DNA from 4 places in the Afipia dichlorophenoxyacetatis genome. Region 2 is predicted to be linked to each of the others. Evidence: riboswitches for the same ligand, from Rfam matches in the RefSeq annotation. Region 2 holds a riboswitch; each other region holds the start of a gene.
What was found. A riboswitch is a leader RNA that binds a small molecule or an ion and turns the genes downstream of it on or off. The one in region 2 is predicted to bind cobalamin.

Region 1 (5,182 bases), 1.0 Mb from region 2:
ATCGATTCATCGCGCAGGATGTACTGATACTGCTCGGCAATACCGACCATCTTGTTGCGGCGGCCGAGCGACAGTATTTGCGCAAAGCCGGTGTAGAACCACATGCCTTCGAACACGACGTAGAAGGCAATCAGATCGCGCAGGAACGTCTGGTCGTTTTCCATCGTTCCCGTGGCGAACGTTGGATTGTCGAGTGCCTGCGTATGCTTCAGCGCCCATGCCGCCTTGTCGGTGATGCTCGGCACCTCGCGATACATGTTAAAGAGCTCGCCTTCATCGAGACCAAGGCTCTCCACCACATACTGGAACGTATGGGTGTGCACCGCCTCTTCGAAGGCCTGCCGCAACAGATATTGCCGGCATTCCGGATTGGTCAGATGACGATAGATCGCAAGTACAATATTGTTGGCGACCAGTGACTCCGACGCAGCGAAGAAGCCGAGGTTGCGTTTGATCATGCGGCGCTCGTCTTCGGTGAGGCCATCGCGCGATTTCCACAGCGCGATATCGGCCTGCATCGAGACTTCGGTCGGCATCCAGTGATTGTTGCAACCAGCGAGATACTTCTCCCACGCCCACTTATATTTCAGCGGCAGCAGTTGATTGACGTCGGCGCGTGAGTTGATCATCGCCTTGTCGTCGACACGCACGCGCCCACCCGCGCGATCGATCGGGCCAACGTTGTTTGCGGCCGCAACGGGCGGCTTTGGGATACCGGCCGTCGCGGCCGGCGACGGAGATGTTTCAGACCAGTCCAACATAATTCCCTCCAGATAAATCCGATTTAGTCATGCCCGGTCTTATCCGGGCATGACACGGTGGCGCGCGCTTATTGGCACGCCTCGCAATCGGGATCGTTGATGTTGCAGGCGAGTTCCGGGACCAGAATAAGTTCCGGCGCAGCTTCGACCGCATGGGCAGACACGGCGTTGAGCTTGCCGTCCGTGCCCTTCAACGTGGACTTCTCCACGTGGGTCGCGCTGCGTGACCGCAGATAATAAGTCGTCTTCAGACCACGCTGCCACGCCAGGCGATAGAGCGCATCGAGCTTCCGACCCGATGGATCGGCCATGTAGAGATTGAGCGATTGCGACTGATCGATCCACTTCTGCCGTCGTGCTCCAGCTTCGATCAGCCATGACGGATCGATCTCGAATGCTGTGGCGTAGATCGCCTTGAGATCGTCCGGCACACGGTCGATCTGACCGACACTGCCGTCGAAGTATTTCAGGTCCGAGATCATCACGTCGTCCCATAGGCCCCGAGCTTTCAGATCGCGGACCAGCGACGCATTCACCACCGTGAAATCGCCCGACATGTTCGATTTCACGTAGAGGTTTTCGTACGATGGCTCGATCGACTGCGCGACACCGCAGATGTTGGAAATGGTCGCAGTCGGCGCGATGGCCATGACGTTGGAGTTGCGCATGCCAGTCGACTTGACGCGCGCGCGCAGCGGCTCCCAATCCAGCGTCGCGGAGCGGTCGAAGGCGTGCATGCCGTCGCGCGCTTCATCCACCAGTGTGATGGAGTCCGCCGGGAGGATGCCCCGGCTCCACAGCGACCCATCGAACGATGGATAGCGCCCGCGCTCGGCGGCAAGATCAACCGACGCCGAAATCGCATGATAGCTGATGACTTCCATGCTCTCGTCGGCGAATGCGACGGCCGCATCCGATGAGTAAGGCAAGCGCAGCGTCTGCAGCGCATCCTGGAAGCCCATCAGACCAAGGCCGATTGGCCGATGCCTGAGATTGGAATTGCGGGCTTCCGGAATGGTGTAGAAGTTGATGTCGATCACATTGTCGAGCATCCGCACAGCCGTCTTTACGGTGCGCGCAAGCTTGGCCTGATCGATCCCCATCGGGGTGACGTGCGCCACGAGATTGATCGAACCGAGATTACAGACGGCGACTTCACGGTCCGACGTGTTCAAGGTGATTTCGGTGCAGAGGTTAGATGAATGCACCACACCGACATGCCCTTGGGGCGAGCGGATGTTGCAAGGATCCTTGAACGTGATCCATGGGTGTCCGGTTTCGAACAGCATGGTCAACATGCGCCGCCATAGATCGACCGCACGCACCTGCTTGAACACCCGCATCTCGCCACGCTCAGCCTTGGCCTCATACGCTTCATAGGCCTTCGCGAACGGCTTGCCGTAAAGATCGTGCAAATCCGGCGTCTCGTCCGGCGAGAACAGCGTCCACGTGCCATCGGCTTCGACGCGCTGCATGAATAGGTCCGGCACCCAGTTGGCAGTATTCATGTCATGGGTGCGGCGGCGATCGTCGCCGGTGTTCTTGCGCAGGTCGAGGAACTCCTCGACATCGATGTGCCAGGTTTCGAGATAGGCGCAGACCGCGCCCTTCCGTTTTCCGCCCTGATTGACGGCGATCGCCGTGTCGTTCGCCACCTTCAGGAAAGGCACCACGCCCTGTGATTCGCCATTGGTGCCCTTGATATGCGCACCAAGGCCTCGCACGCGGGTCCAGTCATTGCCAAGACCGCCGGAATACTTGGCGAGCAGCGCGTTATCTTTGATCGACTTGAAGATGCCGTCGAGATCGTCCGGTACGCTGGTCAGGAAGCAGGACGACAATTGCGGCCGCAGCGTGCCGGCATTGAACAGCGTCGGGGTCGAGGCCATGAAATCGAACGACGACAGAAGATCATAAAACTCGATGGCGCGCGCTTCACGATCGATCTCGCGGAGCGCAAGGCCCATCGCCACACGCATGAAGAACGCCTGCGGCAACTCGATGCGTGTGCCGCGCACATGCAGGAAGTAGCGATCGTACAGGGTCTGCAGGCCGAGGAACTGGAATTGCAGATCACGCTCAGGCTTCAGCGCCGCCGCAAGCCGCGCCAGATCGAAACGGCGCAATTCGGGATCGAGCAGTTCGTGCACGATGCCGGTGCCCACGTAAGTCTGGAAGTAATCGGCATATTGCGACGTCATGTCCGACTGGCTGGGAAGCTGTTCGCGCTTCTCGACGAAGGAGACCGCCTCGCGGCGCAACGAATCGAGCAATAGGCGCGCGCTGACGTAGGAATAATTCGGCTCCTGCTCGACCAGCGTGCGGGCCGCCATGACTTGTGCCTGCGATAACTCATCGAGCGTCATGCCGTCATAGAGATTGCGTCGGGCCTCAGCCAGAACCGGCTCGACCGAGACGCCATCAAGGCCTTCACACGCTTCCGCAATCACGCGCCGCAGCCGCTCTTCGTCAAGCGGACGCAGCACACCATCAGCGCCGCGCACATTCAACGTGGGCGCGGCAGATACGGCGATTTCCGGGTCGGATTCACGACGCGCCTTGGCGCGTTCTTCGCGATAGAGCACGTAAGCACGCGCCACCTTGTGATGACCGCCGCGCATCAGCGACAGTTCGACCTGGTCCTGAATATCTTCGATATGCAGGGCGCGCTGGGCATCGACGCGACGCGTCAGCGCCGTCACCACCTGCGCGGTGATCTCTTCGACGGTTTCGTGCACACGCCGCGACGCGGCAGCAGCCTGCCCTTCAACAGCCAGGAACGCACGCGTCACCGCGATCTGGATCTTGCTGGCATCGAATCCGCTCACGCTGCCATTGCGGCGGATGACGTGAAACGCCGGCGCGGAAAACGGCGCCTCCGGTGCGCGCGCTGCTATGGCTGGCGCCTGACGACCGTTACTGGAAATCTCAACTGACAAAGACATTCGGCAAACCCCTTCTTGGATTAGGGGGCTTGGGCCGAGGGGACGCTGCATGAAAGCGGCTGACCGAATGTCAGCCGTCAGCGGCGACCACCGGGACACCCCGCCCGAGGACGTTTTCTGGTGTCACGGCAGGTCTCCTGGCTCCGGGTCGTCGCGTCGCTCTGCCTTCCCGGATACACCCCGATGGGTCGTCCAGTGGACTATAAGAGCTGATGCTCGCCGTTACAGTTGCGGGGGCAGCTCCGGCATTGCTGCAGATCGTAAAGATCCGACAGCGCACCGGCTTCCCTCTTAGCTTCTGGGTGTTGGTGCCCAGAAGAACCATGACGACTACATGTGGTATGAGATCGCGATTCGCGTCAATGGCTTGTTGCAGATTTTCTCGGTGGAGAGCGGTGGACAGCGGGGATGGCTGCCCAAGACGTTAACGAAACGTCAATTGGGCGTCGCACGCCGCCCGGAGGCGAGATCTCCGGGAGCCTGAATAAGCAAGCAGACTTGCCGCCGCAGCCGCTGATTGCACGAGTGAACAGTCAGTCCGGCTTTGCATCCGCCGGCCATGGCGTCACCGGCGGCACGGTGTCGGTCGGGGCAGGCATATCCACCGTCTTGAAGTCGGCGGGGCTGACAATCTCCAGATATTCCATGTCCGGTGAATAATCGAACAGGTAGTGCGTGATGCCCGGCCGCTGATGCACGACATCGCCTGCCTTCACCAAGGTCGGCTTGTCTTCATACATGAACTTCGCCCAGCCCTTGGTCATGATGACGATCTGGAAATCGCAATCATGGCGATGCCAGCCGGTGCCATCCGTCGGCGGCATGTTCGCTTTCACGAGATGAGCAATCACCTGGCCGCCCGTTGCGTCCGCGATTCCAAGATCGCGATAGAGAAAGAAATCGCGCAGGCCTCCGCCCTTGAACTCCGTGTCTTCGGGCTTGACGTGCGAGAACTTCATCACCGGATCGTGCTTGTTCATTGCAACCTCCACGCTGTCCTTTCAGGCAAAGCGATATCCGGCGAGGCCGCAGTGAGCGACCTCATCGTCGACTCGTTTGCTTCTGCTATCGATCATGCGAATTCCGCGCCATTGCGGGCTTCGACAATGGACGACGTGTGCGGAAGTTTTGCGCAGCGGTGGATGTCGCTGAATCCCGTATGAGATTCCCAATGCGACACGGCGCGATTGAAAATTGATGCGTCGAAAAGCCTCTGGCATCCCAGAAGTCGCTCGCTGCGCACCGAGAACACGCAAGGTGTTTGGCTAGCGAGCAGGCATTTGCACGCAAAGTGCGCCTAATATTCAACCTCCAGCTCTTCGATATCCGCAGGTTCGAGCTTCGCGGCCGCAATCCATTCCTGCATTTCCGGAAGGCTCATGATCCGCTTTGCATAGCTTGCGAGAACAGGCTGGAGCTGCACATCGTACGTCATGAACCGCGTCACGACCGGCGCATACATGGCATCCGCCATCG
Region 2 (5,182 bases):
TGCTCACTGACCTTCTCGCCGCGCCGGGCGCGCTGAAAGTTCCGCCACACGTCCCGAAGAATTACGAGATTGATCAAGGCAATGGAGAGCAAGAAGAAGGCCGATGCACCCGTGCCGATGATGCTGCCAAGCGCTTTGAACTCCTGAAAACGGCTTTGCAACGCAAATGCCGCCGCAGCAATCACAGCAACTGCCAGTGCAATGGACAAAGAATGGCCAAATGCAAAAAATAGTCCCGCGGCCAGAGGATGCTTGCCATCCTGCATCAGCTTGCGAACGACATTGTCGATCGTTGCGATATGATCCGCATCTACAGCATGCCGAAGGCCGAGCACATAGGCCAACAAAGCTGTCCCGAGCAGCGTTGGTCTGTCAGACAGCGCCAGGATGGCCCAGGTCCAGGCCAAGCCGTTGATCGCCAGCAGGAAGACGTAGAGTGAGATGATCCTGCTGCGCGAGGCAGTCGACGCATCATCGATGGCGAGTTTCAGATGTCTGAGCATGGTCTCAACCGGCGGGGTGCGTAAGAGGGAATTTCATTGTTGATGCCCACGGTTGCACAAGAGCCGCCATGCCAACCCCGCGCCGCTCAGGCTAAAGGCAAAGCCGCATGTGCAGAGCCCCACGATTGTGGCAGCCCGCAACGCCGGGTGTGACGCAAGCGGATTGAAATCGAGCGTATGAAGCGTCCGGAAAAGGCTATCGCTGCCCGGCACAAGCCAGCCATCATCCATCGACAAGAAGCCGGAAAAAATCCAGGCCAGAACGACCGGGGAGATGACGAGTCCTGAAATGTGATGCCATCGCCGCAGGCCGCCTCTGACTGGCCCGGAGCGGAGTCGCGCAACCCCAACAAACACCCCAAGCATGGTACCGATGGTCGCCAGCAGTGACAGCCACCACATCAGTTCGCTCCAGACGCGATGGTGACGGCGCAACTCCGTCACGTAGAGCCAATGCGGGATGCTGCCGACATAGTTCAGCGCGCGCTCACTTCGCGTGGTGGCAAGAACCATCCGACCCGACTTCGAGGACATGTAGAGGTATGTGCCCGCCTCATCATTCAATACGACGCGTGTGAGTGGACGATCGGGATCGAAAGCGCTTGCGACCGTCCACTGGTCATAGTCGATCTGCTCAGTGTTTGCGCGGGACATGTCCAGACGAGCTGGCATGGGCCGCTCGGAACGCTCCGGAAATGGCACGAAATGCATGACGATCCCGGACGCAAACCACATCGCAAAAAGCAGGCAAAATGCTACACCCCACCAACCATGCAGCGTTGTTGCCCGGATGCGCATAATGGCCGCTTACCACTTCGCCGAGGCAGAGAGCTCGAACGTTCGTGGCGCACCCAGATAGACCTGATCCGGGTAGCCCGGGTCTGACCATGCCGCATAGAGAGCATTCGTCACGTTGCGGACGCGGAAGCTCACCCGCATCTTCTCCAGACCTTCCCACGACAAATCCTTGCCGGGGATATCGACGAAAGCAAAAAGATCGCCCGTCGTGTACGCCAACATCGCCGTGAGATTGTCCTCGGCGAGATAGCGCTGACCGACATGGCGAATGCTGCCACCGAATTCAACTGGCCAGCGCCACTCATTGAAGCGATAGGAGATACCGGCATTGACGATGACCGGTGCGACGTTCGATGGCGTGTTACCCGTCCAAGCATCGAACTGGTCATATCGCGCTTGTATGAGGGCGACATTCGCCCAGAGCTTCAGGTTGTCGGTGGGACGTATCGCTGCCGCAAGCTCGACGCCTTGGGTGTGGACCTGGCCGGCAAGGGTCGAGACCGCATTCGTGAGGGCCACATAGACATTGTTGCGCACCATATCATAGGCGGCGAACGTGGCCTCGGCGCGCTTGTTGTCTGAAATCACTTTGACTCCGGCCTCATAGATGTGGGCGCTCGTCAGCTCCAGCGATGTGCCCGGTGTCACGGAAAAAATGCCGGCCGCGGCAGGATCGTAAGCCGTCGCGTACATACCGTAGAAGAGCATCCCCTTCACAGGCTCTAACGTCGCCGCCGCCCGATAGGACACGGGATTCCAGGTTTTGGTGAATGGCTGGCCCGCAGGGACAGTGCCATCGAAGTTGATGCCGTTGCGCGACAACGTCAGGTCTTCCACACGAATGCCGCCGATCAATGCGAGCATTGGCGTGAGTTTAAGCCGATCTTCGATCGAGATCGCGGCATCGTCGAGACGGCTATTTCGGATGTTGGGTTGGGGCACGCCATAGAGGCCCGGATCGGGATTGAGCACCGTCACCGAGTCGGCCGGGTAGGTGTCCGGATTTCCTTCCTGCGCGAATTGGATGTCGTTGCGGCTGACCGAGAGCTGGGTTGCGAGCCGGTTCTCCATACCGAAGAACGATGTGTTCCAAACGAGATCGGTATTGTCGCCGATGACCTGCTGCTTGTGCGTTACAAAGAAGCGATCACGGTCAATCACCGAGTTCGTGGTATTGAAGGCGTAGGTCTCGCTGTCATACCAGTAGCGCTTGGCGCTGTATTCGTAGGCCTGATTCTTGATGGTGACGTTGTCGGTGATATTCCATTCGAAGCCGCCGCGCACGAAAACCTCGTGCGCTCCAACGGAATTATCGGCCACATTGTAATTCGTCGTTGTCGTACGCTTGTCGATGGTGACGGGACCAAGGACCGTTCCGTCGAACGTATTGATCGCTGATCCTGCTACGACTCCGTGGGTTGAATACGCCCCCGAAAAAGCCGTCGTCGTCAGCGGTGTTCCCCAATAGGCATGACCGTCATCGCGGCGGTACTCAACAGCACCAAAGACCTTGAATGAATCGTTCACCTGATAATTCAGCTGGCCAGAAACATTGTTGAGCTGCTGATAGTCGCCTTGGACGAAGCTGTTGATCTTCGACGAACTGACGTCGAAGCGATAGTCAAGCCCCGGCACGGTCGTACTACCGCCAGAGCCGTAATGCGTTCGATAGGTACCGAGCGAGTCGATCGAGCCATCAAGCTGGCTTTTGATCGGCCCCGAGGTTGGCTGGTTGCTCACATAGTTTACGGCTCCGCCGATCGCGGCGAGCCCTGACATGATCGAGGACGGCCCTCTGAGGAATTCGACTTGATCGAGACTGGCTGTGTCCATCACGCGAGAAGTGATGCTCTGCGGGCCGATCCAAATTCCGTTGTAAAGAACCGTTATCTCGCCATAGGAAAAACCACGCATGGAGAAGCCGCCGGGCGCACCGGCTGCGTCACCCGACAGAACACCGACCGCACCTTGAGCGGCCTCGGTTGTCGTGCGATAGCCCTGTTCCTGCATCTGTTGCCGGCTCACGACATCCACGCTCGCGGGAGTGTCATGCACCGTCAATCCAAGCCGGCTTGCGCTCGCTGCGACGGCATTGGAATTGAGCGGCGTTGGCGAGCTTTCCGGATTAGCAACTGCTCGCGTATCGGCCTGCGGCGCCGCGCGCTTGGACCTCTTCGCCGCAGCGTCTGTCTTCTTGCCGGGACGCGTTGCGGTATTCGGCAGCGTTGGTGCTTGGACCTCAATCGGCCCAATGGCCTGCGGGCTTTGCGCTGATGCCGGCCCTAACGTAGAAGCCAGCAGGACTCCGAGCGGCAGCGCCGGACTGATATGCCAACGCTGTCTGGATGAGGTCAGTTTGTGCGAATGCGCGCAGCGAAAGAGCTGCGCAAAAGATAGCTGGGAATTGAACACGGTTGTGCCCGACGGGGAACAATTGGACCGTCACGCACGTTTCCCGCGGCCTTCTGCCTTTCGCCCCAATGCGGCAGACACCAACGGAGTAACCAATACCTCGGAGCACCCCGCCCGACGCATTCGCGCATGACCACGGCTGGTAGCAGGTCTCCTGGCTCGCGGGTCGCGGCCTCTGACCACCTTCCCAGGATTATCCAATCCCAGTGGTATTAAATGGTCGTCGGCTCGCCGCTTACAGTTGCGGGGGCAGCTCCGGCATTGTCCAGAGAGGACGCACCGAATTCCCTTAATAGCCCTCACGGGCACTACCACGGCCACAGTGAATTGGGCTCGGCGGTGAGTCAAGTACTCCTCTACCAATCATGATTGGAGATTTCGTCGGCGGAAACGACAAAAGCGGTTCTCAACACCGGATGAACCTGCTTTCGGGAAGAGCAACTAATCGTACGCTGCTTTGTTGAAAGAAAAGCCGCCCCAACGGGCAGCTTTTCAATACGTTCAAGCGGCGATCAGCATTGGTGGGATTACCCGATGAGAGTCTTTCTGACCTGCATTGCCGGCTTTGCTATGACGTGCATGAGCGGAGCTCCCGTAGATGCAGCACCGGCCTACTGCTCTCCGAAGGACAATACCGCACGCATACTGAGTAAGCCCTCGCCGAACGACATTCATCCGGATTGGCAGGGTGACAATGTCATCGGGACAGCCTGGTCGCTTGCCGTAAAAAAGACAGTGTCCAACTCGACCGGCGTCTACGCATTTGGCGATTTGATCGGTACACGCCGCGGCGTCGTAAGCCGAAACGTCTATGTTCTCTTGTCTGAATGGGAATGCAAAGGCCAGGCTACGTCCGCGACCGCCCCATCCTCTCCGGTCGTTTCACCCACGCCCAAACCTCGGTAAAGCCCGACGCGGATGTTGTTCCCTTGATGCAGCGTTCGCTGCGCTGACAGCGTTCCGGAAGAGCAACTAGTCGCGCATTGTACCGCTCAAGAAAAAAGCCGCCCCCGACGGGCGGCTTTTCAATAAGACTGACAAAATCATCAGCTTATCTGGTTGCGGGGACCCAGAGCAGACGCCCCTACAGAATTACTCCAATCGTCATTTCCTTATAAACGCTTACGCTCTTCTCGGTCTGCTTTGCTCTCAATAGCCAACCTCGGCTTCAACTAACGCGAGGTCGCCTAAGAGCCAACACTGCCCCAAGCCCGAAACTGTTGACAGCCTTCGTCCCCTATCAAGAGCACGTTGTTAACGGCAGCGACATCTTGCGCTCGCCTATGCTTCCAAATCCACCACCGTAAGAGGTACGTTGGAATGGAAAGGCATTGCCGCAACAGCGCACTGCCCGTAGCAAGCAGCCTATCTCTTCGACAAGAGGTAGCGGACGCGCCCCCCGCACCGCGTTCTTATCGTTTAGACGACGTGGTAGCTTGAAACGTTCTGTCGCCGAAACAGTGCGGAAA
Region 3 (5,182 bases), 2.2 Mb from region 2:
AACGCGGTGGTTATTGGTGTTGGTGGCTTCCTCGGCGTCGGCCAGCACGACATCGCGGTCAGCATGGACAAGCTCAAATTTGTGGACGAGCCGATCCGCTCGGCTTCATCGTCGAGCACACCGACCACCGGTTCGTCGACAACGACAACAGGCGCGGCTGGCGGTGGGATGTCATCGACGGCAGCCAGCAAGGATAGCAGCAAGGACAACTGGTATCCCGACCACGCAATGATGAGCGGCACCAAGGAACAGCTCAAGGCGCTGCCCGCGTTCAAATACTCTGACTACCAATAATCGACGCGTAGCGTTGCGTTGAGTAAAGCGGCTGGGCCTGACAGATGTCGAGCCCGGCCGCTGCTATCCAGTATAGCGCGCGTAACCCGATAAAGAACTTCAAATCCGAAAGCGGCACTGCAATTGGGTTTACGAATGTCCCTTCGATTTTAAAGTCCGCGTCTGAGCAAGCCGCAAGCCTGCGCGAACTTCAGAATCGGGACACTGGAGCGTTCTGCTCCTCAAGCAATCAAAGATAGATGTACAGGCACCAGGCGTTGACCGCGGCCGCAATGGTCAGGGTCATCACCAACAGCGTGTTCATCGCACCCGATTCGCTCTCTCGAGAATCATCGTTTGTCATGGCCTGATTTGAACCATGCACAGCTTAAGAGTCTCGCACATTGTTTTTCTCCGAGCCTCTTGCCGTTTTTGGCTTTCCGAGTCCGATTCTCTGCCGATTCCGGCCCTCACACATGATGCAATGTCTGTTGCCTTGCGCCGATTTAATCGCAGAATGCAGATGCGCGTTTTCAACGCGTGACTTCCGCAAATTGAAATCTCGTCTCAACAAAAGAGCAAGCAAGCACGATGAACGCCCCAACGACCGTCAAGAGTCTGATGAACGAATTCCCGCCTGCGCAAGACAAGCTGGTCACGCTCGCGAACTGGCGCACGCAGCCCTACAACAACTGGAGCTACCACAACGTCCGCCGCATCATGCCGACGGCGAATATCGCCGCGTCCAAGAATCCTACGCCACTTGAATATGACCTCTCCGAGATTGGACACGTGGCGTTCAACGGCGCGCAAGGCTCGACCACGCTGCGCGAGGCATTGCGCAACACCTACACCAAAGGCTTTCTCGTGCTTCGCCGCGGACGCATCGCCGCTGAGTGGTATTCGCAGGGCATGGACGCGACAACGCCGCACATCGTGTTCTCTGTCAGCAAATCGATTTGCGGTGCGCTCGGCGGAATTCTCGTTGACAAGGGACTGCTAAACCCGAATCGCCCGGTCAGCGATTATGTGCCGGAAGTATCCGCGTCCGTTTACGGCAGTTGCACCGTGCGCCACCTGCTCGACATGTCGGTCGGCATCACGTTCACGGAAGATTACAACGATCCGAACGGCGACGTGGCACGTTATCGCCGCGCAGTGGGCTGGGATGTCGTCAAGCCGGGGCAAGATTTCATGCCGCTGCGTGCGTTCCTTGCCACTCAGAAGGCGGACGGCAAGAAGCACGGCGAAACATTTCACTACGTTTCGACCAACACCGACATGCTCGGCTGGGTCTATGAGCGCGCGGCGGGCCGCGCCCTTTCCGATCTGCTCGGTGAATACCTCTGGACGCCGCTGGGCGCGGAGACCGATGCCTACATCACCCTCGATTCGGAAGGCGCGATGCGTGCCGCTGGCGGCATTTGCGTCGGGGTGCGCGATCTCGCCCGCTTCGGCGAGATGATCCGGCAACGCGGTGTTGCGGGCGGCCGGCAAGTGGTGCCCGGCTGGTGGATCGACGATATCAACGATAACGGCGATCCTGCCGCATGGTCGCGCGGTGAATTCGTCGAACTGTTCGCGGACGCTGCCTACCGCAGCAAGTTCTACCAAATCGACAGAAAGCGGCGCACGCTGGCCTGCGTGGGCATCCATGGCCAATGGGTCTTTATCGATCCGGCGAGCGAACTCGTCGTCGTTCGCGTGGCTTCCGAGCCGGTCCCGCTTGAAGTCGAGAACGTTCGCGCCTGGCGGCGTGCATCCGAGGCGATCGTGCAGCATTTCTCATGAGCTGAAATCGTTCATGGCCACCACCCCGGCGTTGATCGTGGTCGCATAGCCGACCCAGATCAGATACGGCACCAGCAGCCACGCCGAGGGGTGGTCCACACGCGAGCTTGAGAGAATCGTCATCGCGATGGCGATGAGCAGCGCCACGATAATCGCGAGCGCCGTCTGGATGCCGTGCCAGCCAAAGAACACCGGCGACCAGGCGGCGTTGAGCCCAAGCTGCAAAAAGAACCATCCGATGGCGATCAGCCTCGCCCGCGACGGCGGAGCCCTGTCCCATAGCCGCCACAGGCTGACGGCCATCAGGATGTAGAGAACAGTCCACACCACCGGAAACGCGATCGGCGGCGGCGTCCAGGTGGGCTTTGCCAGCTCCGCATACCAGGTCGGGATTTCAGGTCGTGTGACGATCGATTGAATGACGCCCACTCCGAGGCACAGGAGCAGGCACAGAACCAATCGGCCTGTCGACTTCAATGTCATGCCGCATCCTCTGCTGCATGGAGACCGCGAATCTCGCAGGCAAACATCACAACCGCAAGACGCACGAGGCCCATCGCCTAACAGCCAATCGTTCGATCAACAGCAAAGTGAATTCCGGCATGAATTGTAACAGCCGGTGGCGGCAGCCGGTTCCACCTGGCGCGCCGTAACCACTAGTGTGGTGGTTCAGAAGTTCGCCCGATATTCCCTGCGAGTCCTTCCGGCGAACTTCTGAACCACCACACTAGAATCGTAAACTGCTAGTGTCCTTTCGAAATCCAAAGTTCGCTCCGGAACTCGCCGCGCGGTGCAGCGAACTTTGGAATCGGGACACTAGGTCAGGGAGTCAGCTTTTCCATCTCCGGAAATGCGGCGTAGGTCGACCCCGCGCAAATATCGTCGACCTCCTCGATCATGCGATCGAGCCGGCCATCGATGTAGAGCGCCGCGCGCTCCTTCGCAGGCGTGTAAGTGCCATCCGCCTTACGCATGCTGTAGCGCAGGCAGGTCACGTAACGCAGCCGTCCGCCCACCTTGCGCTGGGCCGGTTGCGCGATAGCGGCATCGCCTACGCCACGCGGATCGTTCAGATAGGTGCGCAGAAACGCCAGCAGCTCGGAACGATAATTGGTGGGATACGGCTGATTCTCGATGCCACGATCGGCGGTGTATGACAGCCCGTCATTGCCGCCCGCCCACGTACAACCTACCAGCGCGGCGGCCAGCAGCAACAATCCCACCTGCTTTGTGTATGTCACCGGATTGCAACTCATTGTGCTGAAGTCCAACGCCTTGGGTTTCTTGGACATTGTGGCATTGACAAGGCAGGCTCCGGCAGCTTGATTGCAACCACGGCACAGGTGCCAGCGTGAGCTGGCGAATAGGGAATTCGGTGCCGCCGTGCGGTTGTTCGCAACATAACGCAAACACCAATTCGCGGCTATTCCGAAGCTGCCCCCGCAACTGTCAGCGGTGAGCCGTTGTCCACAATGCCACTGAGCCATGGCCACTCGCTTGAGGCTTGGGAAGGCGGACAACGGCGATGATCCGCGAGCCAGGAGACCTGCCTGTACCGGTCATCCTTCCCTCGTACGGGGCGTGCGAAGGAGCGGCGTTCCGCAGCGGTGACTTGGCGTAACTGTTGCGGAGGTTCGGCCAATGGCCCGCGTCCTCAGTCACGACGAGACATCCGGCAGCGTTTGCATGCCGCGCCTTATCGTGTCTGCGCGTGTTGTCACCGGCTCCGCGATTCAAGGCATCGACGGGGCAACAACGTGACTCTTCTTTCGAAATATCTTTCCACCACGGCAAGGCTTGCACTTCCGCTCGCCGCGTGCGTCGCAGGCGCCGTGGCAACGAGCCCTGCCCTTGCGCAGGACGCAAACGCGCTTCCGACGCTCACTGTTACATCACCAACGACCGTACCGACACCAGTCAGCCAGATCGCCAGCTCGATCACAGTGATCACCGCGGCCGACATCGAGCGCGATCAGCGCCGTACCGTTGTCGACGCATTGCAGGCGGTGCCCGGCCTCAACGTCGTGCAAAACGGCGGTCCTGGTGGCCAGACGTCGGTCTTCATGCGCGGCACGAACTCCAATCACACGAAAATTTTCATCGACGGCATCGACGTCGGCGATCCGAGCAACCCTACCGGGAATTTCGACCTCGGCAACCTGCTGACTGGTGACATCGACCGGATCGAAGTTCTGCGCGGCCCGCAAAGCGGCCTGTACGGCTCCGATGCGATCGGTGGCGTGATCTCGATCACCACAAAAAGTGGAAAAGGCCCGGCCACTGTCAGAGCGCGGGTCGAAGGGGGCAGCTTCGGCACCATCAACAGTTCCGGCGGCGTCAGCGGCTCTCAGGGACCCGTCAGTTACAACTTCAATGTCGAGCAATTCCATACGGCGGGCGCGCAAGTCACGCCTTTGGAGTTGCTGCCCTCCGGCCAGAAGCGCTTCACCAATAACTACGACAACAAGACATTCTCGACCAAAGTCGGTGTCGATGTTTCGGAAAATCTCGCCCTGAACTTCACGGGCCGGTACACCGAAGCTCTTCTCGGCTTCACGGGCTCGGATCCAACATTCTCCTTCCCGGCGGATCAGCAAAGCCGTACGGCTTCGACGCAGCTGTTTACACGCAGTGAAGCTGTCGTCTCCGCATTCGACGGCCGTTGGAAGAACTATTTCGGCGCCAATTTCAATGTGCAGCGGCGTAATAACTTCGATCCCTACGGGCTCGACTTCACCACCTTCTTGCCGGCCCAATTCTCGACCAATAACGGCGAGCGCAACCAGTATGACTGGCGCAGCGTTGCGAACTTCATGCCGGGTCAAACGCTCGTTGTCGGCAGCGAATACCAGATCGAGCGCTTCGACTCGAACACGGTTTCAACAAAGGAAAATGGGAACCGTGGCGCGTATATCGAATTGCAATCGCAATTCGCCGACCGCTTCTTTGTAGTGAGCAACGTCCGCATCGACGACAACGATGCCTTCGGCGATCATACGACCTATCGCATCGCACCTGCTTACATTGTACCGGGTACGGAGACGAAGCTGAAGGCAACTTACGGCACAGGCTTCAAGGCTCCATCTTTGACCCAACTCTATGACAACACCTTCAACAG
Region 4 (5,182 bases), 2.0 Mb from region 2:
CCGCGGCGCCTTGCAGCGCGCACGAGGCCCGCGACGATGAGCGACTTGCCCACGTCCGAACCCGCTCCTTGGATCATCAATGCGCGCGCCATCGAACCGTCTTCAGAATTCGACGCCCGGCTGGGCCTTGATGCCGGACCGGAAGGGATGTTTGACCAGCGTCATCTCGGTGACGAGGTCGGCAATCTCGATCAACTCGTCTTTGGCGTTGCGCCCGGTGAGAACGACATGCGTCATCGGTGGCTTCGAGGTTTTCAGGAAGTCGACGACTTCGGAAATCTCGAGATAGTCGTAGCGGAGAGCGATGTTGATCTCATCAAGCACGACCATGCGTAAGTTTGGATCGAGGATCAGTTGCTTCGCTTTCTCCCAGCCCGCTCTTGCTGCGGCGATATCGCGTTCGCGGTCCTGCGTTTCCCAGGTGAAGCCTTCGCCCATCGCATGAAACTGGCAGAGATCGCTGAAATGGCCGGTGAGCAGGCGGCGCTCGCCTGTGTCCCAGGCTCCCTTGATGAACTGCACCACCGCGCAGGGAAAGCCATGCGCGACACAGCGCACGATCATTCCGAAGGCGGAGGATGATTTTCCCTTTCCCGCGCCGGTATGAACGATGATCAGTCCTTTCTCGCCACTCTTGGTTGCCATGATCTTGTCGCGGGCAACCTTGATCTTCGCCATTTTCTCGGCGTGGCGGGTATCGACAGCGGTTTTGGAGGCGGCGTCCTCGTTCGCAGCGGCATCTTGTTCAGACATATCTGAGGTGGTCCTTCGGCTTGACAAGTTGCGGGCATCGGCAAATGGTGCACCTGCGTTGGTTCCTGTCCTACGACAGGCGAAGAGGGAATGCGATAGGGCTCAAATCGGAAGATTTGGGTTCGAAAACAGCCGCCCCCGCGACCGTGACCGGAGAGATGCCCAAAGCCACTGCCCCAAACGGGGGTGGGAAGGTGGGGATCGAAGGATAAAATCCTGCTCCGCAAGCCGGGAGACCTGCCAACGCAACGTTTGAGACCGGCGGACGGGGTGTTCCGCGACGGGGAAGCGAGCCTTCCTTCGGGTGGATTCGCGCTCCTCATCGCCCTCCCGCTGTCTATCCTTGGAAGGGGCGATGACCGTCATACTTCACGTCTGTATTACCTGCCGGGCCGGCCAGACGGTCGGCGAGGGCGAGATCTCGCCCGGCAAGCGCCTGCATGCAGCGATCCTCGACGCCGGTGTACCCGAAGGCGTGAGCGTGGTTCCGGTCGAATGCCTGTCCGCGTGCAGCCAGGGTTGCTCGGTTGCGCTTAGCGCACCAGGGCGTTGGTCTTACGTCTATGGCCGCCTGTCGGATGCCAATGCGCGCGATGTGATCGCCGGCGCATCGGCCTATGCAGCCGCGCCCGACGGCCTCGTGCCGTGGCGCAGCCGCCCGGAAATTTTCCGCAAACAATCGCTCGCTCGTATTCCCCCCATTGCGCCTGTGCCGGAGGCCGCCGAATGAATTCGCTCGCAAAAGTCCCTGTCACCGTCGTCACCGGCTTTCTCGGCTCGGGCAAGACCACGCTGATCCGCCATTTGATCACCAATGCCAACGGCAAGAAGCTCGCAGTGCTCGTCAATGAGTTCGGCAGCGAGGGCGTCGATGGCGAGATTTTGAAATCCTGCGCTGATGCCAATTGCCCGGAAGAAAACATCGTCGAACTTGCGAATGGCTGCATCTGCTGCACGGTTGCCGATGATTTCATTCCGGCGATGGAGCAATTGCTCGCGCGCCCCGTGAGGCCCGATCATATCCTGATTGAGACGTCGGGCTTGGCGCTGCCGAAGCCGCTGCTCAAGGCGTTCGACTGGCCGGAAATCCGGTCACGGATCACTGTCGACGGCGTGATTGCGCTTGCTGATGCGGAAGCGGTGGCGGCGGGCCGCTTTGCGCCGGATCCGGTCGCTGTGGAAGCGCAGCGCGCAGCCGACGACAATCTTGATCACGAAACGCCGCTCTCGGAAGTGTTTGAAGACCAGATCGCTTGCGCCGATATCGTGCTGCTCACCAAGGCCGATCTGGCAGGCTCGGCAGGGCTTGAAGCGGCGAAGGCAGCGATCGAAGCCGAGATGCCGCGCCGCGTCCCGATGCTGCCGGTCGTCGACGGTGCCGTTGACCTGCGCGTGATCCTCGGCCTCGAAGCAGCCGCAGAGGACGATCTTGCCGCGCGCCCTTCGCATCATGACGGCGAGGATGAGCACGAGCACAATGACTTCGCGTCCGTCGTCATCGATCTCCCGGAGGTCGCCGACATCGACGCGCTGGTCGCATCGATCCAGCGGCTGGCGCGCGAACAGAACGTGCTGCGCGCCAAGGGCTACCTCGCCGTTGAAGGCAAGCCGATGCGTTTGCTGCTGCAATCGGTCGGAGAGCGGGTGCGCCATCAGTTCGATCAGCCCTGGGGTGCGCGTCCGCGGCAGTCGAAACTGGTTGTGATCGGCGAGCACGGCGATATCGACGAAGCTGCAATCAAGGTAGGACTTGGTCTTGAGGGATCCGGCATCTGATGCACGTCGTCTTTCGCGAGAGCCGCGGGCTTGAGGAGACCGCGACGCCAAGAGACATCGGCCAGGATCCGGCCGATCTCGTGGTACTCTCGTTTTCCGACAGTGATCTTGCGGCATTCGCGTCGGGCTGGCGACGCGGGCAGGCCAGCCTGCCGTCGCTGAGGCTCGCAAATCTGGCTGAGCTGCGTCACCCGCTGTCGGTCGATACCTATATCGAGCGAACGTTGTCGCATGCGCGCGGCATTCTTGTGCGGTTGATTGGCGGGGAGTCCTATTGGCCGTATGGGCTCGCAGCTCTGCATCAACTGGCGAAGACACGCGACATTGCGTTGGCCGTGCTGCCGGCAGATGGCCGCGACGATGTGCGACTGGATGCATTCTCGACTCTGCCGGTGTCAACACTGAGGCGGCTCAAGGCGCTCTGCGACAAGGGCGGCCCCGTGGCGGCGCAGGCGGCGATCGCACAGCTTGCGCTGGCGTCGGGACTTTATGCGGGACCTGTGGTCGGGGACCAGGATATTCCCGAGATCGGTTTCTACGACCCCGTTCGTGGCGTTGTGGCGGCGCCGACATCCGATGGGCGGCCGCGCGCGCTCGTCACGTTCTATCGTTCCTATCTCGCCGCTGCCGACACAAATCCGGTTGACGCGCTGATCGAAGCGTTGCGGCACAGGGGCTTTGATGCCTATGGCGTCTTCGTCACTTCTTTGAAGGCGCCGGGCGTCGCTGACTGGCTGCGTGCGCATCTTGTGCAAACACCACCAGCTGCCGTCGTCAATGCGACGGCGTTCTCGGCGGTCGGTGACGACGGCAGCACTCCATTCGATGTTGCATCGTGTCCGGTCTTCCAGGTCGCACTGTCAACGGCACGGCGCGAGGATTGGGCCGGGTCGCTTCGCGGTCTCTCACCGGGAGATCTCGCGATGCATGTGGTGTTACCGGAGGTCGACGGCCGACTGTTCTCGGGCGTCGTGAGCTTCAAGTCGGTTAGTGAGCGCGATCCCGATCTGCAATTCGCTCGTCTCGCGCACGGGGCCGACGATGAACGTGTGAACGCCGTTGCTGCACGGGTGGCCGCCTGGCATCGGCTCGCAAGCAAGCCGGCTGGCGAGAAGCAACTCGCGATCGTGCTCTCGAATTATCCAGGTCGTCCACATCAGATCGCGCATGCGGTTGGGCTTGATGCGCTGGCTTCGATTGAAGCACTGCTCTCCGATCTGAATGAAGCCGGCTTCGATTTGGAGACGGCGGAGACGCTTGGCAACATTCTGTTGCGGGAGGAATTGACCTGGAGTGTTGCCGAGTATCGTGCGGCGCTCGCGGGCATGTCACGCCCGTTGCAGGATGACCTCGCGCGCGCCTGGGGCGCACCGGAGAACGATCCGAATTGCCGCGCCGGCGCGTTTCACTTTGCAGCGATCCGGCGTGGCAAGGCCATCATCGCCCTTCAGCCAGAGCGTGGCGAGGTCGGCGAGCGTGATGCCGACTACCATGATCTCTCGCGTATCCCACGCCACGCCTATGTCGCGTTCTATCTGTGGCTCCAACGCCAGGGGATCGACGCCGTCATCCACATGGGGGCGCACGGCACGCTCGAATGGCTGCCGGGCAAGTCCGTCGCGCTGTCCTCGTCCTGCTGGCCGGACGCACTGATCGGCGACGTGCCGATGATCTATCCTTTTATCGTCAACGATCCCGGCGAAGCCGCGCAGGCCAAGCGACGGATCGGTGCGGTCACGATCGGTCATTTGCCGCCGGCATTGGCAAAGGCCGCTGTGCCGGACAGCTTGCGTCGGCTCGAGCAGTTGCTCGACGAATATTCAACCGCCGATGGCCTTGACCCTGCACGACGTCAGCGTCTGATTTCAGCGATCCGCGACGAGGCGCGCGCCTCCGGGTTGGAAGACGATTTGGGTCTTGCTGCATCGGTCGCGCCGGCCGAGGCCATTCCGCAGATCGATCGTTTTGTCTGCGATCTCAAGGAAAGCCAGTTCGGCGATGGTTTGCATGTGTTCGGCCGCGGAGCCTGTGGTGAAGCGGAGAGGGGCGCAGTGCTTGATGCACTGGCCGGCCGGCGCGTTGCGCCGGGGCCAGCGGGTTCACCCTATCGTGGACGCCAGGACGTGCTGCCCACAGGACGCAATCTGTTTGCGGTTGATCCTCGCGCTGTGCCGACGCCATCGGCTCATGCGCAAGGCATCAAGCTCGCCGAGGAGTTGATGCGCCGTCACTTGCAGGATCACGGCGACTGGCCGAAAGGGCTGGTCGTGGATCTCTGGGGCTCCGCGACCATGCGCACCGCTGGCGAAGACTTTGCGATGGCCCTGCATCTTGCGGGCATTGTGCCGCGCTGGGATCACGGATCGGGCCGGGTGACCGGCTATGAGATCATTGCGCCCGCCGAACTCGGCCGTCCTCGCATTGATGTCACGCTGCGGATGTCCGGATTGTTCCGCGATGTTTTCTCGAACCTCGCGCAATTGTTCGAGGCGGCGACTGAGGCACTCTCGGAGCGCGAAGAAGAGATCGAAGAAAATCCCTATCGTCATCGCGCATCGCGCGTGTTCGGGCCACGTCCGGGGCAATATGGTGTCGGACTATCGTCGATCCCTGATGTCTTCACGCAGGAAACGCGGGAAGATGCCGGCGAGGC

Region 1: another riboswitch for cobalamin. It lies ahead of ACZ5C3_RS02245 (ribonucleoside-diphosphate reductase subunit alpha); the one in region 2 lies ahead of ACZ5C3_RS25370 (TonB-dependent receptor).
Region 3: another riboswitch for cobalamin. It lies ahead of ACZ5C3_RS07480 (TonB-dependent receptor plug domain-containing protein); the one in region 2 lies ahead of ACZ5C3_RS25370 (TonB-dependent receptor).
Region 4: another riboswitch for cobalamin. It lies ahead of ACZ5C3_RS15995 (DUF1636 family protein); the one in region 2 lies ahead of ACZ5C3_RS25370 (TonB-dependent receptor).

Annotation. Positions count from the first base shown of each region.
Region 1 is NZ_AP029250.1:479,587-484,768, reverse strand. It holds gene ACZ5C3_RS02250 (ribonucleotide-diphosphate reductase subunit beta) at 1-761, opposite strand, end outside; gene ACZ5C3_RS02245 (ribonucleoside-diphosphate reductase subunit alpha) at 830-3,706, opposite strand; cobalamin riboswitch at 3,817-4,047, opposite strand; gene ACZ5C3_RS02240 (cupin domain-containing protein) at 4,240-4,686, opposite strand; gene ACZ5C3_RS02235 (glutathione S-transferase family protein) at 5,004-5,182, opposite strand, start outside.
Region 2 is NZ_AP029250.1:5,409,266-5,414,447, forward strand. It holds gene ACZ5C3_RS25360 (HoxN/HupN/NixA family nickel/cobalt transporter) at 1-503, opposite strand, end outside; gene ACZ5C3_RS25365 (PepSY domain-containing protein) at 537-1,301, opposite strand; gene ACZ5C3_RS25370 (TonB-dependent receptor) at 1,311-3,713, opposite strand; cobalamin riboswitch at 3,841-4,041, opposite strand; gene ACZ5C3_RS25375 (hypothetical protein) at 4,248-4,619, shown strand; gene ACZ5C3_RS25380 (VpsF family polysaccharide biosynthesis protein) at 5,133-5,182, opposite strand, start outside.
Region 3 is NZ_AP029250.1:1,614,347-1,619,528, reverse strand. It holds gene ACZ5C3_RS07500 (PRC-barrel domain-containing protein) at 1-294, shown strand, start outside; gene ACZ5C3_RS07495 (serine hydrolase domain-containing protein) at 865-2,064, shown strand; gene ACZ5C3_RS07490 (TspO/MBR family protein) at 2,059-2,547, opposite strand; gene ACZ5C3_RS07485 (hypothetical protein) at 2,886-3,356, opposite strand; cobalamin riboswitch at 3,389-3,632, shown strand; gene ACZ5C3_RS07480 (TonB-dependent receptor plug domain-containing protein) at 3,822-5,182, shown strand, end outside.
Region 4 is NZ_AP029250.1:3,388,170-3,393,351, reverse strand. It holds gene ACZ5C3_RS16005 (cobyric acid synthase) at 1-92, opposite strand, end outside; gene cobO (cob(I)yrinic acid a,c-diamide adenosyltransferase) at 103-753, opposite strand; cobalamin riboswitch at 796-1,012, shown strand; gene ACZ5C3_RS15995 (DUF1636 family protein) at 1,109-1,483, shown strand; gene cobW (cobalamin biosynthesis protein CobW) at 1,480-2,529, shown strand; gene cobN (cobaltochelatase subunit CobN) at 2,529-5,182, shown strand, end outside.